3 regions of the Planomonospora antibiotica genome follow, and region 2 is predicted to be linked to each of the others. Evidence: riboswitches for the same ligand, from Rfam matches in the RefSeq annotation. Region 2 holds a riboswitch; each other region holds the start of a gene.
What was found. A riboswitch is a leader RNA that binds a small molecule or an ion and turns the genes downstream of it on or off. The one in region 2 is predicted to bind cyclic di-AMP.
Positions count from the first base shown of each region.

Region 1: linked by a shared signal. The riboswitch ahead of IEZ06_RS34000 (coiled-coil domain-containing protein) and the one ahead of IEZ06_RS01560 (C40 family peptidase) in region 2 are both predicted to bind cyclic di-AMP.
Region 3: linked by a shared signal. The riboswitch ahead of IEZ06_RS23970 (coiled-coil domain-containing protein) and the one ahead of IEZ06_RS01560 (C40 family peptidase) in region 2 are both predicted to bind cyclic di-AMP.

Region 1 is NZ_BMQE01000076.1:12,230-18,060, reverse strand. Features, by position in the region: gene IEZ06_RS34010 (DUF305 domain-containing protein) at 1-499, opposite strand, end outside; gene IEZ06_RS34005 (CHAP domain-containing protein) at 703-1,503, opposite strand; gene IEZ06_RS34000 (coiled-coil domain-containing protein) at 1,797-2,780, opposite strand; cyclic di-AMP (ydaO/yuaA leader) riboswitch at 2,784-2,919, opposite strand; gene IEZ06_RS33995 (MarC family protein) at 3,191-3,823, opposite strand; gene IEZ06_RS33990 (heavy metal translocating P-type ATPase) at 4,253-5,831, opposite strand, start outside.
Region 2 is NZ_BMQE01000001.1:341,355-347,185, forward strand. Features, by position in the region: gene IEZ06_RS01545 (response regulator transcription factor) at 1-444, shown strand, start outside; gene IEZ06_RS01550 (NYN domain-containing protein) at 577-1,899, shown strand; gene IEZ06_RS01555 (C40 family peptidase) at 2,187-3,173, shown strand; cyclic di-AMP (ydaO/yuaA leader) riboswitch at 3,576-3,734, shown strand; gene IEZ06_RS01560 (C40 family peptidase) at 3,844-4,350, shown strand; gene IEZ06_RS01565 (hypothetical protein) at 4,600-5,379, shown strand; gene IEZ06_RS01570 (M48 family metallopeptidase) at 5,376-5,831, shown strand, end outside.
Region 3 is NZ_BMQE01000029.1:61,551-67,381, reverse strand. Features, by position in the region: gene IEZ06_RS36580 (hypothetical protein) at 1-698, shown strand, start outside; gene IEZ06_RS23970 (coiled-coil domain-containing protein) at 1,064-2,050, opposite strand; cyclic di-AMP (ydaO/yuaA leader) riboswitch at 2,054-2,190, opposite strand; gene IEZ06_RS23965 (MFS transporter) at 2,589-3,866, opposite strand; gene IEZ06_RS23960 (PLP-dependent cysteine synthase family protein) at 3,863-4,957, opposite strand; gene IEZ06_RS23955 (ArsR/SmtB family transcription factor) at 5,799-5,831, opposite strand, start outside.

The DNA of each region.
Region 1 (5,831 bases), on a different contig from region 2:
CGCCGCTGTGGTGAGCGATCATCATCTCCAAGAACATGCGGTCGAACTCCGCACCCGTGGCCGCCTTGAGTTTCTCCATATCCTCCTCGGTCATCATCCCGGACATGGCGTGCCCGCCGTGACCTTCCGCCGGAGCCGTCGGTTTCCCCCAGGCCGACAACCAGCCCGTCATGGTAGTGATCTCCGGATCCTGGGCGGCTTTGATCTTGGCCGCCAGGTCCTTGACCTCCGAATCCGCAGCGCGTGTCTGGGCCAGCTCAGCCATCTCCACGGCCTGCTGATGGTGCACGATCATCGTCTGTGCGAACGTCACGTCGGCGTCGTTAAAGGCCGCACTGGGCGGCTGGCTGGCCGCCGTCGTCGTCGGAGCACTGGTCGCCGCACCGGTGGGAGCGGTCGCTGAATCCTCGCCGCCGCAGCCAGTCAGGAGAACCAGCGCCCCGATCCCGGCCACGGCGCTCAGCGTAAGCCGAGCGGACAGAGATCGCTCGTCGATCATGCTAATGCCCCCTTTAGAAAGTCCCCGAATATGCCCGGACCGCACCGCAGGCGGATCCGGAGCCCTCTGGCACGGATCCGGCCCCCGAATGCATAGCCAGCGGCCGTGCCGAGCGCAGCAGGTATGTTCCCGTAGAAGAACGGGCCATTCCACCAGGCCGGGGCCCATAGAGGCGGATCTTGACTGGTGCAGGCATTGCCGGATCACGACCGAGGCCGGCCTGCTTCATGGCCTGTACCAGGCTGGTCTGTACCGGGGCCGGGCGGGCTCGTGCTGCTGGGATGGCGGGTCGCCGCCTTCGCTGGGGAGGGGTATCGCGGGTAGCCGTAGCCGACGACATCGGAGGTGGGTCGGATGCGCCGCTCGACTTTGCCCTTGTCGGTGTTGCCCTCGATCGTGGTGATCGTGCCGTCCTCGTTGTCGCGCTCCACCAGGCCCATATGGTCGATCTTGTAGATGCCGCGATCGTCGTCGCTGTCGAGGTCGAAGTAGACAAGGGCGCCGGGTTTGGCCAGGTGGCCCCAGCGGTGGCGGTCTTGGAACCATCCGGCCCAGGCGATGGCGTAGGCGTCCGCGCCGATGACGGACCGCAGGCCGGCCTGTTCGCCGACCCAGGAGATGAACATCGCGCACCAGGGTGCGTTGGCGTAGTTCTCCATGACTCCGCCGTCACGGGCCAGAGTCTCCTGTGCGCGCTGCGAGGCCATGTACCAGGAGTGGAACTTGGTGCCACCGCCGACGGTGTTCTCGGTGATGCCGATCTGCTTTTCGGCCACCTTGAGCAGCGACTCTGCCGGGGTGGGTTTCTTTGGGGGCAGCTTGCCGGCTGGTGGCGGTGCGGCGCCTTTGCTCAGGCGCGCATCGTCAGGCTGGGTCTGCTGGGGCGCATCGGCCATGAAGGCGGGAGCACCGATGGGCAGGGCGCAGGTGATGAAGGTTATGCAGACGGCGGCGCGTAGCAGATTGTCGGGAAGAAGCGGAGAAAAAACATGACGATCGCTCATGTGAGGTCTCCCTCCTGCCTCGCCCACCGGGCCGGTCCTTAGTTCTGGCGGGTAGGCCTCGCGAAATGCTGGGTGGGCAGGAGCACGTGCATCCCGCGATACGCTCCTCGGCATCGCAGGATCCGGTCCACGCAGATGTCTGCCACACAGGAGCGTTATACCCCTCTTCGTTGCCATATGTCGGAATATGGGGAAGGTCTATCGCCCGGCGGGAGGAGGAGAGGAGGGCTGCCTTTCCGCTTCGGTCCGGCGTCGCTCCATCATGTGCCGATTGGGCGGCACCGGGCTGAAGATCAGTACATCGAGATGTGCGGATGGTCGTAGTGGTTGGCGGTGATGCTTCCGCGATCGGACATGAAGCGCCAGCCCGAGCCCTGGTTGATGCGCTGGCGCCAGATCACGTACTTGACGCCGAGCTTGTCCTTGTTCTTGATCGCCCAGTCGGCGATCTCGTCGCCGAGCTTGAGATTGGCCGCCGAGGGCATCGCACCACCGGCGCTCATCATGAAGTCGCAGGCGCGCCCGAGCGGGTGCTCGCCGCCGTCGTTGGCCGCCCGGTAGCAGCCGACCGCGTAAGGGAGGCTGAAGCGTCTGCTGATGGCATCGCGCATGTTCCGGGTGCGATCGGTGATGTTGTCGGGCCCGTTGGGCAGCTGGGGAGCCCAGCTGCCGTTGGAGCGGCGGCCGGAACCCAGCGGGACAAGCTGGTCGAGCCTTTTTTTGATGTCGCGGATGAGCCGCTCGGCCTCCTCGCGCTGGTCCTCGACCTTCTCGGCCTCCCCCCGGATCTGCTCGGTGAGCCGGGCGGCCCGCTCGGCGGCCCGCTTGCGGGCGTCCCGGCTACGGGTGAACCCCTCCAAGTGGGCACTCTGCTGGGCGAGCAGCTGCTCCATCAGCGCGGCGCCGCCCATGTCACCGGGGAACAGCAGCGCCGGAAGGTCGCCGGAACTGCTCTGGTAGCGGAGCTGGGCGATGGAATCGACCTCGCCCTTGGCCGCGGTGAATGCCTCCTCGGCCTTGCGCAGGTTCTTCTTGGCGACGCCCTCGGCCTTGTGCGCCTTGGCCAGCGACTCGCGCTTGGCGGCGTAGGCCTCGATGAGGGTGTCGACCTTCTTGTTGAGCCTGGCCAGGTCCTTCCTGAGCTCGGCCTCAGTGGGCTTGGGGGCCGCGCTGCCCGCGGTAGGGACGCCGAGGATGAAACCGAGTCCCGCGGCCAGGAAGGCGGCCACGATCGCATGACGACGGAACGCAGGGGATGCGGGGGACGCAGCCGCCACGAACTCTCCTCTCCTTCAGCCGACCGGGTTAGCTGACGGGTTCGGGCTGGAGAAAGCCCTTCCACCGAAGTGGTTCACCCCAGGTGCGGTGGTTCCCCGGCTCCCCGGCAACGCGCCAAGGATTAGGCAGCCCGGCCACCAGGGCCGAGGCAAAACGAAGCATAGTAGTAAAGACTTGGTGATATGTACGCAATCCGATACCCGGTGGCGATCAGGCTGTGATCGCCGCTGCCGTGGCGGGTAAGCGGAGAAGAACAGGCCTCCACCAGGGAAGAGCTGTCGCGGAAGGGCGTGATCCTCATCATCACCTTGGCCGGGGCCAGGCTCATCCGGCCATACCTGGCAGAGGGGAACAGCAATGACGATGCCGCAAGCCCTGCTATGGAAAGTAGTAGAAAGTGGTCACGTGTTCATCCCACACCCCACCGCGCCCAATGCTGGACGGCCCCGGCGACGAGCTGTACGGCGATCGCCGCACCGAGCAGGCCCATGATCCGGGTGATGAGGTTCAGCCCGTTGTCCTTGAGGACGCGGCCGATGAGGGAAGAGAACCGCAGCGTCATCCAAGTCAGGACGAGCGCGGCGACCAGAGCCAGAACCACAGCGGTTACCGCAGCGAAGCTGCCGGCTTTTTCCATGTAGAGCATGACGGCGGCGATGGCTCCAGGCCCGGCCAGCAGCGGCGTGCCCAGCGGGACGAAGGCCACGGCGCCGCTTTCGGCGTTGGCGCGCTCTTTGGCGCAGTCGGCTTTGAGTAGATCCAGTGCGATGAGCGCCAGGAGCGCTCCACCGGCGACCTGGAGCGCCTGCAGGGAGATACCCAGCGCGTCCAGCAGGCGATTACCGGCGATCGCGAAGACGGAGACGATCCCTGCGGCGACGAGCACGGACACGCGGGCTGTTCGACGGCGACCGGCCGGATTTTGATTACGGGTCAGGGTGAGGAAGATCGGCACTGCGGCCAGCGGATCGAAGATGACGAGCAGGGTGACGAACGCCTGGACAAAGAGCGCGGAATGGGCGGTCAGAACGGCGATGGACATGACGAGACTCCACGGGACAAGAGGACATCCCCGTCCCCTGGCCTCTGGAGAGTCGCTAGGGGAGCGGGACGGACCGGGGGACCGTGGAGTAGCAGGGCACCGTCCAACGCAGCCACACCGCGACTTCGGCGTCAACCCGCTGGGTGATCATGTCTGCACCTCCTGGCACGCTCAACCTCCAGCCTGACTTCAGTATTCCTTCCAAGCTGATTGAGATCCGTACGCGAAAGCGGGCAGATCCACCGCTCGCTCCCCGCTGCCGGCCACGCCTCCGCCGCCATCAGAAGCAGCGCGGAGGGTGCCGAAGGGTTGCCGGGACCATAGCGCTGCAGGCCGTCGGGGTGCGGCAGATCATCGTTCATGCCGCAACCGAGTGGAGCCCTTCCCCCGAACCGGGGGAAGGGCTCCACTCGGTTGCAGCGGCGGTTCCTATCTGAAGCCGCGCAGGCGCAGGCTGTTGGTGACCACGAACACGCTGGAGAACGCCATCGCCGCTCCTGCGATCATCGGGTTGAGCAGGCCGAGGGCGGCCAGCGGCAGGGCGGCCACGTTGTAGGCGAAGGCCCAGAACAGGTTGCCCTTGATGGTGGCCAGGGTCCGCCGCGACAGGCGGATCGCGTCCGCGGCCACCCGCAGGTCGCCGCGGACCAGGGTCAGATCGGAGGCCTCGATGGCGGCGTCGGTGCCGGTGCCCATCGCAAGTCCCAGGTCGGCCTGGGCGAGCGCGGCGGCGTCGTTGACACCGTCGCCCACCATGGCCACCGTACGGCCCTGCTCCTGCAGCCGCTTGACCACGTCCACCTTGTCGGCGGGCAGCACCTCGGCGATCACCTCGTCGATGCCCACCTCGGCCGCGACCGTCCTGGCGACGGCCTCGTTGTCGCCGGTCAGCAGCACCGGGGTCAAGCCCAGCGCGCGCAGTCGCCGGACGGCTTCGGCGGAGGTCGCCTTGACGGTGTCGGCGACGACCAGGACCGCGCGGGCCCGGCCGTCCCAGCCGACCGCGACCGCGGTGCGGCCCGCCGCCTGCGCCTCGGCGAGCTTGCGCTCCAGCTCGACCGGCAGGTGCTGGGACCACTCGGCCAGCAGTTGCGGGCGGCCGACGAGCACGGCGTGGCCGTCGACGACGCCCCGCACGCCCAGCCCCTCGATGTTGGCGAAGTCCTCGGGGAAGGGCAGCTCACCCACCTGCTCGGCCGCGCCGCGGGCGACCGCCTGGGCGATGGGGTGCTCGGAGGCGTGCTCCAGGGCGCCCGCCAGGCGCAGCACCTCCTCGGCGTCCTCACCGTCGGCCTGGTGCACGTCGACGAGGGTCATCCTGCCCTCGGTGACGGTGCCGGTCTTGTCCAGCACCACGGTGTCGATCTTCTGGGTCGATTCGAGGACCTCGGGGCCCTTGATCAGGATGCCGAGCTGGGCGCCGCGGCCGGTGCCGACCAGCAGCGCGGTCGGGGTGGCCAGGCCCAGCGCGCAGGGGCAGGCGATGATCAGTACGGCGACCGCGGCGGTGAAGGCCGCCCCGGCGCCGTCACCGGTGCCGAGCCAGAAGCCGAGCGTGCCGACGGCCAGCGCGATCACGATGGGGACGAAGATCCCGGAGATGCGGTCGGCCAGGCGCTGCACCTGGGCCTTGCCGGTCTGGGCGTCTTCGACCAGCCTGGCCATCTGGGCGAGCTGGGTGTCGGCGCCCACGCGGGTGGCGCGCACCACCAGCCGCCCGCCGGCGTTGACGGTCGCGCCGACCACGGTGTCGCCGGGCCGCACCTCCACCGGCACCGACTCGCCGGTCAGCATGGAGGCGTCCACCGCCGAGGAGCCCTCCTCCACCACGCCGTCGGTGGCGATCTTCTCGCCGGGCCGGACCACGAAGCGGTCCCCGACCACCAGCTGGTTGCTGGGGATGCGGACCTCGGTGCCGCCGCGCAGCACGGCGACGTCCTTGGCGCCCAGTTCCAGCAGCGCCCGCAGGGCGGCGCCGGCGCGGCGCTTGGAGCGCGCCTCGAAGTAG
Region 2 (5,831 bases):
GCCGTCGCCCCGGCGCCCGAGGTGGTCGTCCTGACGACGTTCCACGCCGACGCCCAGGTGCTGCGGGCGCTGCGGGCCGGAGCGGCCGGCTTCCTGCTCAAGGACATCCCGCCGGCCGACCTGGTGGCCGCGATCCGCCGGGTCGGGGCGGGCGAGCCCATCCTCTCGCCCGCGGTGACCCGCCAGCTCATCGCGCACGTCGCCGACGACGGCGCCGGTGCGCGCCGCGAGCGGGCGCTGGGGCTGCTGTCCGGGCTCAGCGACCGGGAGCGGGAGGTCGCGCTCGCGGTCGGCAGGGGGAGGTCGAACGCGGAGATCGCCGCCGAGCTGTACATGAGCGTGGCGACGGTCAAGGCCCACGTCTCCCGGATCCTGGCCAAGCTGGGGCTGAACAACCGCGTCCAGATCGCGCTGACCGTCCAGGACGCCGGGCACCTCGGTTAGCCGGTCCCCGCCGTGCCGTACGGCGGCGGGCCGCCCGCCGGACGGAAGCCGCGGCCGGTGTCCCACCGTGTCGGGGGCGGGGTGGGAGGGCCGTACCCTTGACGGATAGACCGATCCGAGTAGGGGCCGTTGATGAGTTCAGCCGGAGAGGGCCTGTCTCGTCCGCTGCCCGAGCAGGTCCGCTCACACGTCGTGGACCTGGCGTCGCAGGTCCTGGGGTCCATGCCCGCCGCCGCGGTGCCGCCGCCGCTGCGCAACATCGCCAGGTTCGAGCCGCGCAAGCGGGCCCGGCTGGGCGGCACGCCGATCGCGGCGCAGCTGGAGACGGACAAGGAGTTCCGGGAGGCCGTCGCCGAGGTCCTGGCGGCGAGCCTGCCCGAGCTGGTCGCCGGGCTGGCGGAGGGTGTCGTGCCCCCGGCCGCCGAGCCCGTCCTGGTCGCCGCCGCGGCCTATCTGACCAGGCCGCCCGGCTGGGTGGAGATGGTGGAGACCGCCCGCGCCGATCTGGAGCGCTCGGCGGCCGTCGCGGAGGGCTCGGCGCAGGAGCAGGCGGTCACCCGGCTGCGCGAGCAGCTGGCCGCGCAGAAGACCGCCGCCAGGGAGGAGGCAGAGCGGCTGCGCGAGCAGCTCAAGGCCGCCCGCGCGGAGGTCTCCGACCTGCGGCACAAGCTGCACGCGGCCCGGGAGCGGGCCAGGGCGGCCGAGGCGCACGCCGCGGCGATGGAGGAGGCCGCGCAGGAGGCCAGGGCCGCCGCCGCGGCGGCGGGCAGCGCGGGGGAGAGCGAGCTGCGCCGCCTGCGGGAGCGCCTGTCCGACTCCGAGCGGCAGCTGGAGGCCGCCCGCCGGGCCGCCCGCGAAGGCCGCAGCGAGGAGGACACCAAGGTCCGCGTGCTGCTCGACGCGCTCGCGGACGCCGCGGCCGGGCTGCGCAGGGAGCTGGCGCTGCCCTCGGGCATCAATCGGCCGGCCGACTCCGTCGCCTCGGTCGCCCCCGGCAGGCCGGGGGTCCGGGCGGTCCCCGCCCGGGCGCTCGCCGACGACGACCCCGCTCTGCTCGACCAGTTGCTCGCGCTGCCGCAGATCCATCTGATCGTGGACGGCTACAACGTGACCAAGACCGGTTACGGCACGCTCACCCTGGCCGACCAGCGCAACCGCCTGCTGACCGGGCTCGGTGCGCTGTACGCGCAGACCCGGACCGAGCTGACCTGCGTCTTCGACGGCGCCGAGCTGGACGGGCCGGTCCCGGTGTCGGCGCCGCGAGGGGTCCGGGTGCTGTTCAGCGCGCCGGGGCAGATCGCCGACGACCTGATCCGCCAGCTGGTCCGCGCCGAGCCCGTCGGGCGGGCGCTCGCGGTGGTCTCCTCCGACCGCGAGGTGGCCGAGTCGGTCCGCCGTATGGGGGCGCGGCCGGTGCCCGCCGCACTGCTGCTGAAACGCCTCGGACGCGCCTGAGCCCTCCGCGGAGCCCCTCCCGCGTCCCGCCGGCCTGAGCCCGTCCTCCCCGGAACCGCTCCCGCGTCCCGCCGGCCTGTCGCCCGCCCTTCCCGGAACCGCTCCCGCGTCCCGCCGGCCTGTCGCCCGCGCCCCCGCGGGGGGCCGCTCCCCATCTCCGCCCGGCAGCGTCCGGCGGGAGCGGGAGGACGGGGAAGCGACCGAAAAGGTGAGCTGGACCTTACTGATTCTGTACTATTCGCCCCAGGTCTTTACGGCGGGAGGGCGTAGTAGTGGCCGTGGCGGGTATGCCGAAGTGTTATGGGCGGGTGCCCGTGGCGGCCGGACTGGCTCTCGTGGCGTTCCTGCTGCCGGCGCTGCCGGCCGGCGACGCGCTCGCCGATCCGAAGCCGACGATCGCCGAGGCGAAGAAGAAGCTGGAGAAGCTCAACGACCAGGCCGACAAGATCGTTGAGAAGTACAACCAGGCCGGCGAGAAGTGGAAGAAGGCCCGCACGCGCTACCGGACGCTCAACGGCGCCCTGGAGAAGCAGAGCGCGAAGGTCGCCGGGCTGCGCCGGGAGCTGGTCGCGATGGCCGTCAGCGGCTACCAGGCGGGCACGGTGACCGGCTGGGAGAGCCTGATCACCAGGCCCGACCCGAGCGACCTGCTGAGCGGCCTGGCCGCGGTGGACCAGATGTCGGCCCTGCGCGCCCAGTCCCTCAACGCCTTCGACGAGGCCACCAAGACGCTGCGGACCGACCGGGACAAGGCCAAGGCCGCCCTGGCGGAGGCCGACGAGTACCGCGACGAGCTGGCCGAGGAGAAGGCCAAGGCCGACAAGATGGTCAAGGCCCAGATCAAGCTCCTGCGCGAGCTCGGCGCCTACCGGGCGGGCAATCCGAACAGCCCCGGCATCACCTACACCGGTTCCGCCTCGGGGAGCGCCCGCGAGGCGCTCCAGTTCGCCTTCGCCCAGGTCGGCAAGCCGTACCAGTACGGCGGCACGGGACCCGGCGGCTGGGACTGCTCCGGCTTGGTGCAGGCCGCCTGGCGCGCCGGGGGCGTCAGCCTCCCGCGGACGACCTGGGAGCAGTGGAGCTGGGGTGCGAGCCGCAGGGTCTCCCTGGACGACCTCCAGCCCGGAGACCTCATCTTCAGCGAGGGTCTGGGACACGTGAGCATGTACGTCGGCGGCGGCCAGATCGTCCACGCCCCGCAGACCGGCGACGTCGTGAAGGTCGTCGACCTGTCGGCGTACGGCCGCCGTCTGGTGGGCGCGGTCCGTCCCTGATCCGTCCCTCATCCGTCTCCGTCTCCGTCCCGTCCCGTCCGGTCCCATCCCGTCCCGCCCCGTCCGCGACGCCTGAGCCCGCGAGCCCCGTGCCCGCGGGCTCTTCCGTATCCGGTCAAGATCATCACTCTTGTGACTGGAGTTACGGAAGTGACAACGTTCAGGCAGCGGATTTCCAAATGTGACGAGGGTCATATCGCGGTGGTGGACTCGCCGTTATCCAGCGGTTATGAAAAGAGAGAAGAGGCTCCCCGATCTTCGAACGGGGCAGCGTCTTTGCCGATGTTTGGGGATCGGGGTAACTTCTGGCGTCGCGACGAGCAAGCCATGCCGTCGCAGTGCACCGGCCTCTCAAGCCGTGTCCAGATGAATAATCCAAGCGGTCACGCGAAGCACCGACACCGTCGTGACCTGCCGAATCCATGCAGCCATGAGGCATGGAACCGGGGAACCAAAGGCATGATCCCATTGCCAGGGGTGAATCGGCACGCCGTTGTGCCGTAGGGCGTCTTCCCTGCCCGAATCCGTCAGCTAACCCGGTAGGCATCAGTGGAAGTCCCAAGGAGAAATCCTGTCTACCACCCTGCAGAACCCCTGTTCGTCGCGCCTTTTTCGCCTTTCCGTGGGCGGTTTCGTGCTCACTCTGACCGCGTCGGCCGGTGCGGTCGGAATGAATTCCGCGCAGGCGCGGGCGGCGACGAACGGCGCGACCGCGGTACAGGCCGGAGCCGTCGCGGTCACCCAGGTGAGCGGTGCCCCCCTCACCGGGGCGAGTGCCAAGGCGGCCACCAGGCTGAGCAAGGCCGCGCGGCAGAAGGCGAAGGCGGCGAAGGCCGTCTCGGTGGCCAAGCGGCAGGTCGGCGCCCCCTACCGCTGGGGCGGGACCGGTCCTCGTGCGTTCGACTGCTCGGGCCTGGCGCAGTACTCCTGGCGCAAGGCGGGGGTACGGCTCCCGCGGATCACGCACAGCCAGTACCGCGCCGTCAGGAAGAAGGTCTCGTGGCGCAGCCTGCGCCCCGGTGACCTGCTCTTCTTCTACGGCAAGGGCCACGTCGGCATCTACGTCGGCAAGGGGAGGATGGTCCACGCGCCGAGCAGCGGCAGGACGGTCCGGATCGTGAAGCTGAAGAACTACTACCGCTCCTCCTTCGCCGGAGCGGTCCGCCCCGGCGTCTGACCGGGCCGGTCCGGCGGCGGGTGTGCCGCCGGAGGCGCAGGTGAGCGGCCCCGCCCGTCCCCGCGACGGTCGGGGCCGCTCCGCGTCCGGCACGGGGACGGCGGTTTCAAGGGGCCGCCCCGCGTCGTCGGCGCGGCGGCCGGGCGTCCGGCACGCGGAACGGGGCCGCCCGCGTACCCGGAGCGGGGACCGCTCCGGGCCCGGCGCCCGGGCGGATCCGCCGGCCCGCGTCGCGTAGCATCGGCGCACATGTCCGTCCCCCAGGGGCGCCGCGCCGTACTCGCCGGGATGCTGGCGCTCACGGGCGCCGCTCTGGCCGCGTCCGCGCCGCTCCCGGCCGTCCCGTGGCCGGGAGCCGTCGTGGTCCGCGGGGAGGGCTCGGTCGTCGTCGGGGACCGCGCCGTCGCGGGTCTGCTGGCGGACCTCGCCGCCCGGGCCGACCGCGCCCGCCGCAGGATCGCCGCGATCTGGGGGCCGGTCCGCCCGGTGGTCCTGTTCCCGGAGACCGACGCGCAGGCCGCGGTGCTCGCGGGCGCCTCCGGGATCGCGGCCACGCGCGGGCTGGCCGCGCTGGCCACCGCGGACCGGGTGGTCGTCCTGCCGGGCGGCTACGCGCGGCTCAGCGAGGTCGGCAGGGACGTGGTCCTCACCCACGAGCTCGTCCACGTGGCCACCGGCGCGACCCGGGGCGGCCGGGTGCCGATGTGGCTGTCGGAGGGGTTCGCCGACTACGTCGGCTACGCGGGCACGGGGCTGGACGTCCGCCGGGCCGCCGCGGAGCTGGCCCGGGAGGTGCGGGCGGGCGTGCTGCCGGACCGGCTGCCCGGCCCGGCCGACTTCGCCCCCGGCGGGGCGCGGCTCGCGCAGGTCTACGAGGAGGCCTGGCTCGCCTGCCGCTACGTCGCCGCACGTTTCGGCGAGCGGGCCCTCGTGAGGCTCTACGGTAGCGATGTCGAGACCACGCTCGGCCTGACCGCGGCGGAGTTCACCGCGGGCTGGCGCGACCACCTCCGGAAGGAACTCGCATGACGTCGAGCACCGCGCGGGCGCCCGGCGCGCGGCCCGGGAGCCCGCGGGCGGCGGGCTGGGCGCTGGCCGCCCTCGGCGCGGTCACCCTGGCGGTCGTGGCGCTCAGCACGCCGTGGCGGGCGCTGCCCGCGGCGGCGCCGCGGGTGGAGCCGGACCCGGCCCGCGACTTCACCGCCGGGCAGATCGCCCGGTCCCAGGCGTTCGACGCCGTGGTCGGCCCGCCCGCCTACCTGTCGCTCGGCCTCACCCTGGTGGCGGCCGGGCTGCTGGTGGCCACCCCGCTGGGCGCGCGGCTGCTGGAGCGGCTGCCGGGGGGACGGTGGTGGCTGCGGGTGCTGCTCGGCGTGCTCGCCGTCACGGCGGCCGTGGAGCTCGTGCGCTGGCCGCTCGGGATGTGGCAGGAGGTCCACCTGCGGGACTACGGCCTGTCCACCCAGGACTGGCCGTCGTGG
Region 3 (5,831 bases), on a different contig from region 2:
GCCTGGCCGCTTCCCCGTCATGGCCGCTGCTGACCGAGGGCTACGTGCTCTACAAGGGCAGGAAGGCGCCGTTCTTCGTCGGCGACCGCGGTCCGGGCGAGCCGTCCAGCCGCGGCATCATGCTGGATCTGGACGCCAAGACCTTCGCCGAGCTGACCGGTGGCACCTTCGACGCCGAGGCGCTGACGGTGCGGGGCAACGGCGGCCTGGGCCACATCAAGGTCGACTACGTCATCACCAAGTGGGGTCCGGGCAAGGGAAAGAAGAACCTGCCGCTGCCCTTCGCCACCGGCGCCTACGCGCGTCACGACGACGACCCCGCCGAACCCGTGCCGGCCCGGACCGCCGAGGCCGAGCCGCGGGAGACCTCCACGGAGGCTCCCGCGAGCACGGGGCCGGCCGGGCAGGCCGGCGGAGGGACAACGGTTCCCGCGGTAGGAGGTGACCGGACCGGCACCGTGGCCCCGAACGCCACCGCCGCTGAACGGGACTCCGGGAGCACGACCGCCGTGTCTTCGGTCACCGATGGACCCGGCAGCAGCCCCAAGAGCGTCCTGCTCGTGATCGCGGGTGTGATCGGGGGCGGAATGGTGATCGGCGGTCGGCTCCTCGGCAGGCGACCGGCCCTCGCAGGAGGTCACACGGGGCCGGGACACCCCTCATTGCGGGCACGCGGGCGGCATCGAAGGCGCCCCTGACCACCCTTTCGCGCGCTTGCGAGATGCGTCCGGCGCGGCAGGGCCATCAACGAGAGCTCCTTATGCCTGGACACCGGCTACCGCGTCAACGCTCAAGGGCTGCTGCCGACCGGCGTCATCGGTTCCCTCGGCGTGCCCGCCGAGGGAACCGCTGCCCGGGCCATCACCATCGCCCGGCGCGCCCGCGCTGATCGGAGCCGCGGCTTCGCCCAGCCTCACCGGGCCGCCCGGGCTGGCCGCTCACCCATCGCCTGAGTGATCATCGCGACATCCTCGCCTGCGTTGCACCTGAGCTGCGCCTGCGCGTCACTACCCCGGCTGCTCATCAGCGCCGGTGAGCAGCCCGTCGGTGAGGCTCTTTGCTTTCAGTACATCGAGATGTGCGGGTGGTCGTAGTGGTTGGCGGTCACGCTCCCGCGGTCCGACATGAACCGCCACCCGGAGCCGTGGTTGATCCGCTGGCGCCAGATCACGTATTTCACGCCGAGCTTGTCCTTGTTCTTGACGGCCCAGGCGGCGATCTCGTCACCGAGCCGGAGGTTGGCGGCCGAGGGCATCGCCCCGCCGGCGCTCATCATGAAGTCGCAGGCGCGCCCGAGCGGGTGCTCACCGCCGTCGTTGATCGGCCGGTAGCAGCCGACCGCGTACGGCAGGGCGAAGCGTTTCCTGATGGCCTCGCGCATGTTACGGGTGCGGTCGGTGATGTTGTCGGCACCATTGGGGAGTTGGGGCGCCCAGGTGCCGTTGGCGCGGCGGCCGGAGCCCAAAGGCACGAGCTGATCGATCTTCTTCTTGATGGCGCCGATCAGCTCCTCGGCGTCCCTGCGCTGCTCCTCGACGTGCTCGCTCTCCCGGCGCAGGTCCTCGGTGAGCTGCGCGGCCCGGTCGGAGGCCTGCTTCCTGGCGTCCCTGCTGCGGGCGAAACCGTCGAGGTAGGCGCCCTGCTGGGCGGCCAGCTGTTCCAGCATGGCCGCACCGCTCATGTCACCGTCGCCGAACAGCAGTGCGGGCAGATCACCGGAGTCGCTCTGGTAGCGGAGCTGGGCGATGGAGTCGACCTGCTTTTTGGCCTCCGCGTAGGCGTCCTCGGCCTTGCTCAGGTTCTCCTTGGCGACGCTCTCGGCCTTCTGCGCCTTCTTCAGCGACTCGCGTTTGGCGGCGTAGGCCTCGATGAGCGCGTCGACCTTCGTGGTGAGCTTGTTCAGCTCCTTGCGGAGCTCGGCCTCGCGGGGCTTGGGGGCTGCGGCGGCCGGGGAGGGGGGACCGAAGACGACTCCGAACGCGGAGATCACGCAGGCGGTCGCGGCCAGACGGTGGCGGAACATGGGGGACGTGGGCGACGGGGCCGCCACGCACTCTCCTCTCCTTCGGCCGGCCGGGTTAGCTGACGGGTTCGGGCGGGAGGACGCCCTTCCACGGAACGTGGTTCACCCCAGGTGCGGTGGTTCCCCGGCTCCCGGGCGCTTCGCCCGGGATGAGGCATGCCGGCCCTTTCGGCCAGCGCGCAACGAAGCATAGTAGTAAACAGCCGGTCATATGACCCTAATCCGATGCAAAGAAGTGATCTTTACGTGATCACCCGCTGCCAGGCGTCGCTGCGAGGGAGGACTCCGATGGAGAGGGAGTCGCGATCTACCAGGAGATTTCCGGTGTAGAACGGTGTGGTGGTGCACCGTGGTGACATGGCGGCCCGCGCGAGCGAGCCGTCCAGGCATGCCGGAATCTACTATTCATCATAGGAGGTGAATGTTGTCGCTCCGGTGATCGTGCCTGCCTGGGCAGATGCCACAGGACCCGGGGCCTCACCTGGGCCACCCCGATGGAGTCGTCGGCGAGACGCCCCGCCGGTCCCGCGGAAAGGATCCGCCGTTGCGGGCCGCCCGGCGGCGGTCAGGCCGGGGTCGCCTGCGGCTGCCGGCCCGGTTCCAGCCGGCCCGACCGGTCCAGGGCGAGCACCGCCACGGCGCAAGCGCCCCCGACCGCGGCCATCACCCACCACGGAAGGCCGGGCATCCCCGCCTGCCTCCCGGCGTCGAGTGCCGCGCCGGTCAGCAGGTTGCCCGCGGCGATGCCGAGACCCGACAGGGTGTTGTAGAAGCCGTAGTAGGTGCCCATCATGCGCTCCCCGCCGAGCGCGGCGATGGTCGCCATCTCGAACGGGTAGACGATCATGACCGCCAGGCTCAGCAGGCCGGTCGCCAGGAGCACCGGTGCCAGGGCCAGAGCGTGCGCCGGCCAAGGCGCCGTACCCGGCAACGCGGGGGCCAGGGACGCCGCCAGGGCGAGCGGCACGAACGAGGTGCCCATCAGCCCCAGGCCCCGCGCCATCGCCTGCCCCGCCGTCCAGCGCCGCCTGGCCCACGCGGTGATGCGGACCTGCCCGACGATGGCCAGGACGCCGGAGAGCATGAACAGCAGGGTGACGCCGAGCTCGCTCCCGGTCAGCCGGCGCACCTCGATCGGCAGGCCCAGGTAGACCTGGAAGTTGAGCACGTAGGAGCCGATCATCGCCAAGGAGAACAGCAGGAAGGACCGGTTGCCGATGATCTGGCGCCAGTCGTGCAGCATGCCGGCCTGCGCGCCGGCCCTGCTGCCGGAACGGCCCGGCAGGGCGCGGATCTGGACGACGGCCAGGACGGTGAACAACCCGGCGGCGACCAAGCAGGTCAAGCGGAAGGTCACCCCGCCCAGCACCAGCCCGATCAGCGGGCCTACCATGATGCCCGTCTGGTAGAAGACGTTGAAGACGGCGAACGCCTCCACCTTGCGCTCACCCGCCTCCTGGGCGAGATAGGCGCGCGCGGCCGGGTTGAACAGGGCTCCGGCCAGGCCCGTCAGCGCGGAGGCGGTGATCAGCCACGGCAGTGATTCGGCCAGGCCGAACAAGGTGAACCCGACGCTGCGCAACCCCAGCCCCGCCGTGATCATCGGTTTGTAGCCGATCCGGTCGGCCAGGCTCCCGCCGAGCAGGAACATGCCCTGCTGGCTGAGGTTGCGCACGCCGAGGATGAGCCCGACCAGCCAGACCGCCAGCCCGAGCTCACCGGACAGGTGCAGGGCCAGATACGGCATGAGCATGTAGAAGCCGACGTTGATGGTGAGCTGGTTGACCAGCAGCAGCCGGATCGGCCGGTTGAACGAGCGGACCTGGGCGACGGTGGCCTTCACGCGCGGCCCTCCAGCGGGTCGGTCACCGTGTCGCAGCGGGTCCACCGCAGGACCTCGGCCTGCGACGGATGGGCGATCTCGTCGGGTTCGGGTTCCGGCTTGGCGTCGAGCAGTCCGCGTTCGGCGCAGTAGGCGTCGTTGTAGACGGTATCGAAGTAGCGCTCGGGGCCGTCGGGGAAGACCACGGCGATCCGCGTGCCCGCGGGTTCGGTACGTGCCAGCCAGGAGGCCACCAGCGCCACCGCGCCCACGCTCCATCCGCCGGTGGCGTACCTGGCCGCCGCGAGCCGCCGGCAGGCCCAGACGGCCTCGCCCGGCGCCACCCAGTGGATCTGGCTGAAAGCGCCGTAGTCGACGTTGCGGGGATGGATACTGCTGCCCAGGCCGCGCATGAGCCGGGTGCGGGCGGGCTGGCCGAAGATGGTCGAGCCGACGGTGTCGACGCCCACCAGCCGCACCCCGGGGTAGATCCGGCGCAGGGTGCGGAAGATCCCGGCGCTGTGGCCGCCGGTTCCCACGCTGCACACCAGCACGTCGATGCGGCCCGGCCGGCGGGCCAGCTCCCGGGCGAGCCGCTCGTAGGCGGAGACGTTGTCGGGGTTGTTGTACTGGTCCGGGCAGTAGGCACCGGGATGCTGCTCCAGCAGCTCACCGACCCGCCGCCGGCGCGCCTGCTGCCAGCCGCCGGCGGGGTGGGGCGCGGTGACCGTCTCGATCCGGGCGCCGTAGGCGGTCAGCAGCCGGTGCATCAGCGGTTCCATGCCCGGATCGCTCACCAGGGTCACCGGGTGGCGGTGAACGATGCCGGCCAGCGCGAGCCCGAGGCCGAGTGTGCCGCTGGTCGACTCGACGATCAGGGCTCCCGGTCGCAGGTCTCCGCGCAGGCGGGCCTGCTCGACCATGTGGAGCGCGGGACGGTCCTTGATGCCGCCGGGGTTGTGGCCCTCCAGCTTCGCCCAGAAGCCGTGGCTCCCCCCGGTCCACAGTTCCGGTATCCACAGCACCGGGGTGTCGCCGACCAGGTCGGCGGGGGAGGAGGCCCCTGGAGCGCTCGTCATCGGGGCACGGGTTTTCGCGTGCAGGTTCTTCATCTGGCGTTCCTCAGCACTGCGCAGATCGCGGTCAGGATGCGTGCGGAGGCGCGGACATGCCGGAAGACGGCTGCCGGACGAACAGGAGATCGTCGATCGGCAGGCGAGGACGGCATGGCCCGCCGGGGGCATCTACACCCGTGACTCGCAGAGCAGGTTGAGGAGGTAGGCGCCGGAGCGCGGTAAGGCCCGTGCCGGATCGGGAGCGTGCCGTCCGAGCGCGGGTCCGGAGGTCTCGCCGGAGACGGCCGGACTGATCGGAGGCCAGCCGCCGATCAGTGGCGGCGGGCAAGAGGTGGCCTGTCGCTGGCCGGAAGCCGCCTGGGCGGCAGGAGCGTCGCAGGTCACCGGATGCTCATGGCCGCCGGAGGGCGACGGGGAATGCCTGTGATCACCCCAGTGCGCCGGGGAATGCTCATGAGAGGCAGTCGATGCGGAGGAGGAAGAGGAGGCAGGGAGTTCCTCCGCGTGCGCGTGCGACCCGGTCGAGCAGAGGAGCACATGGAAGACGACGAGCGCCGCGAGCACGCCGGCCCACAACCCTGGCGTTCCAGGAAGCCGGGCGAGCGACGACCGGACACTCGTGATCACACAATCGAGCCTATGTCACTCTCCGTGCCGGTCGCTTCTCCTACGGGTAAACGTCGTGGAAGAAGGGGGGCGTGTCCGAGACCGATGCGCCATCGGCCGGCGCGCGTCCATGGGGCGGGTGAGAAGCCGATATGCACGGCGAACCGGTGGACGAACCGACGGCCGGCCGCGCCGACCGGTTCGCCGCAGGTGTTGCGCGCCCGGTCGACGGGTTCCGGCGCACCGCGCAAGGAGCGCGTGACCTTCCCCGCTAGAGATCCTCGACGCACCCGGCAGGGACGTG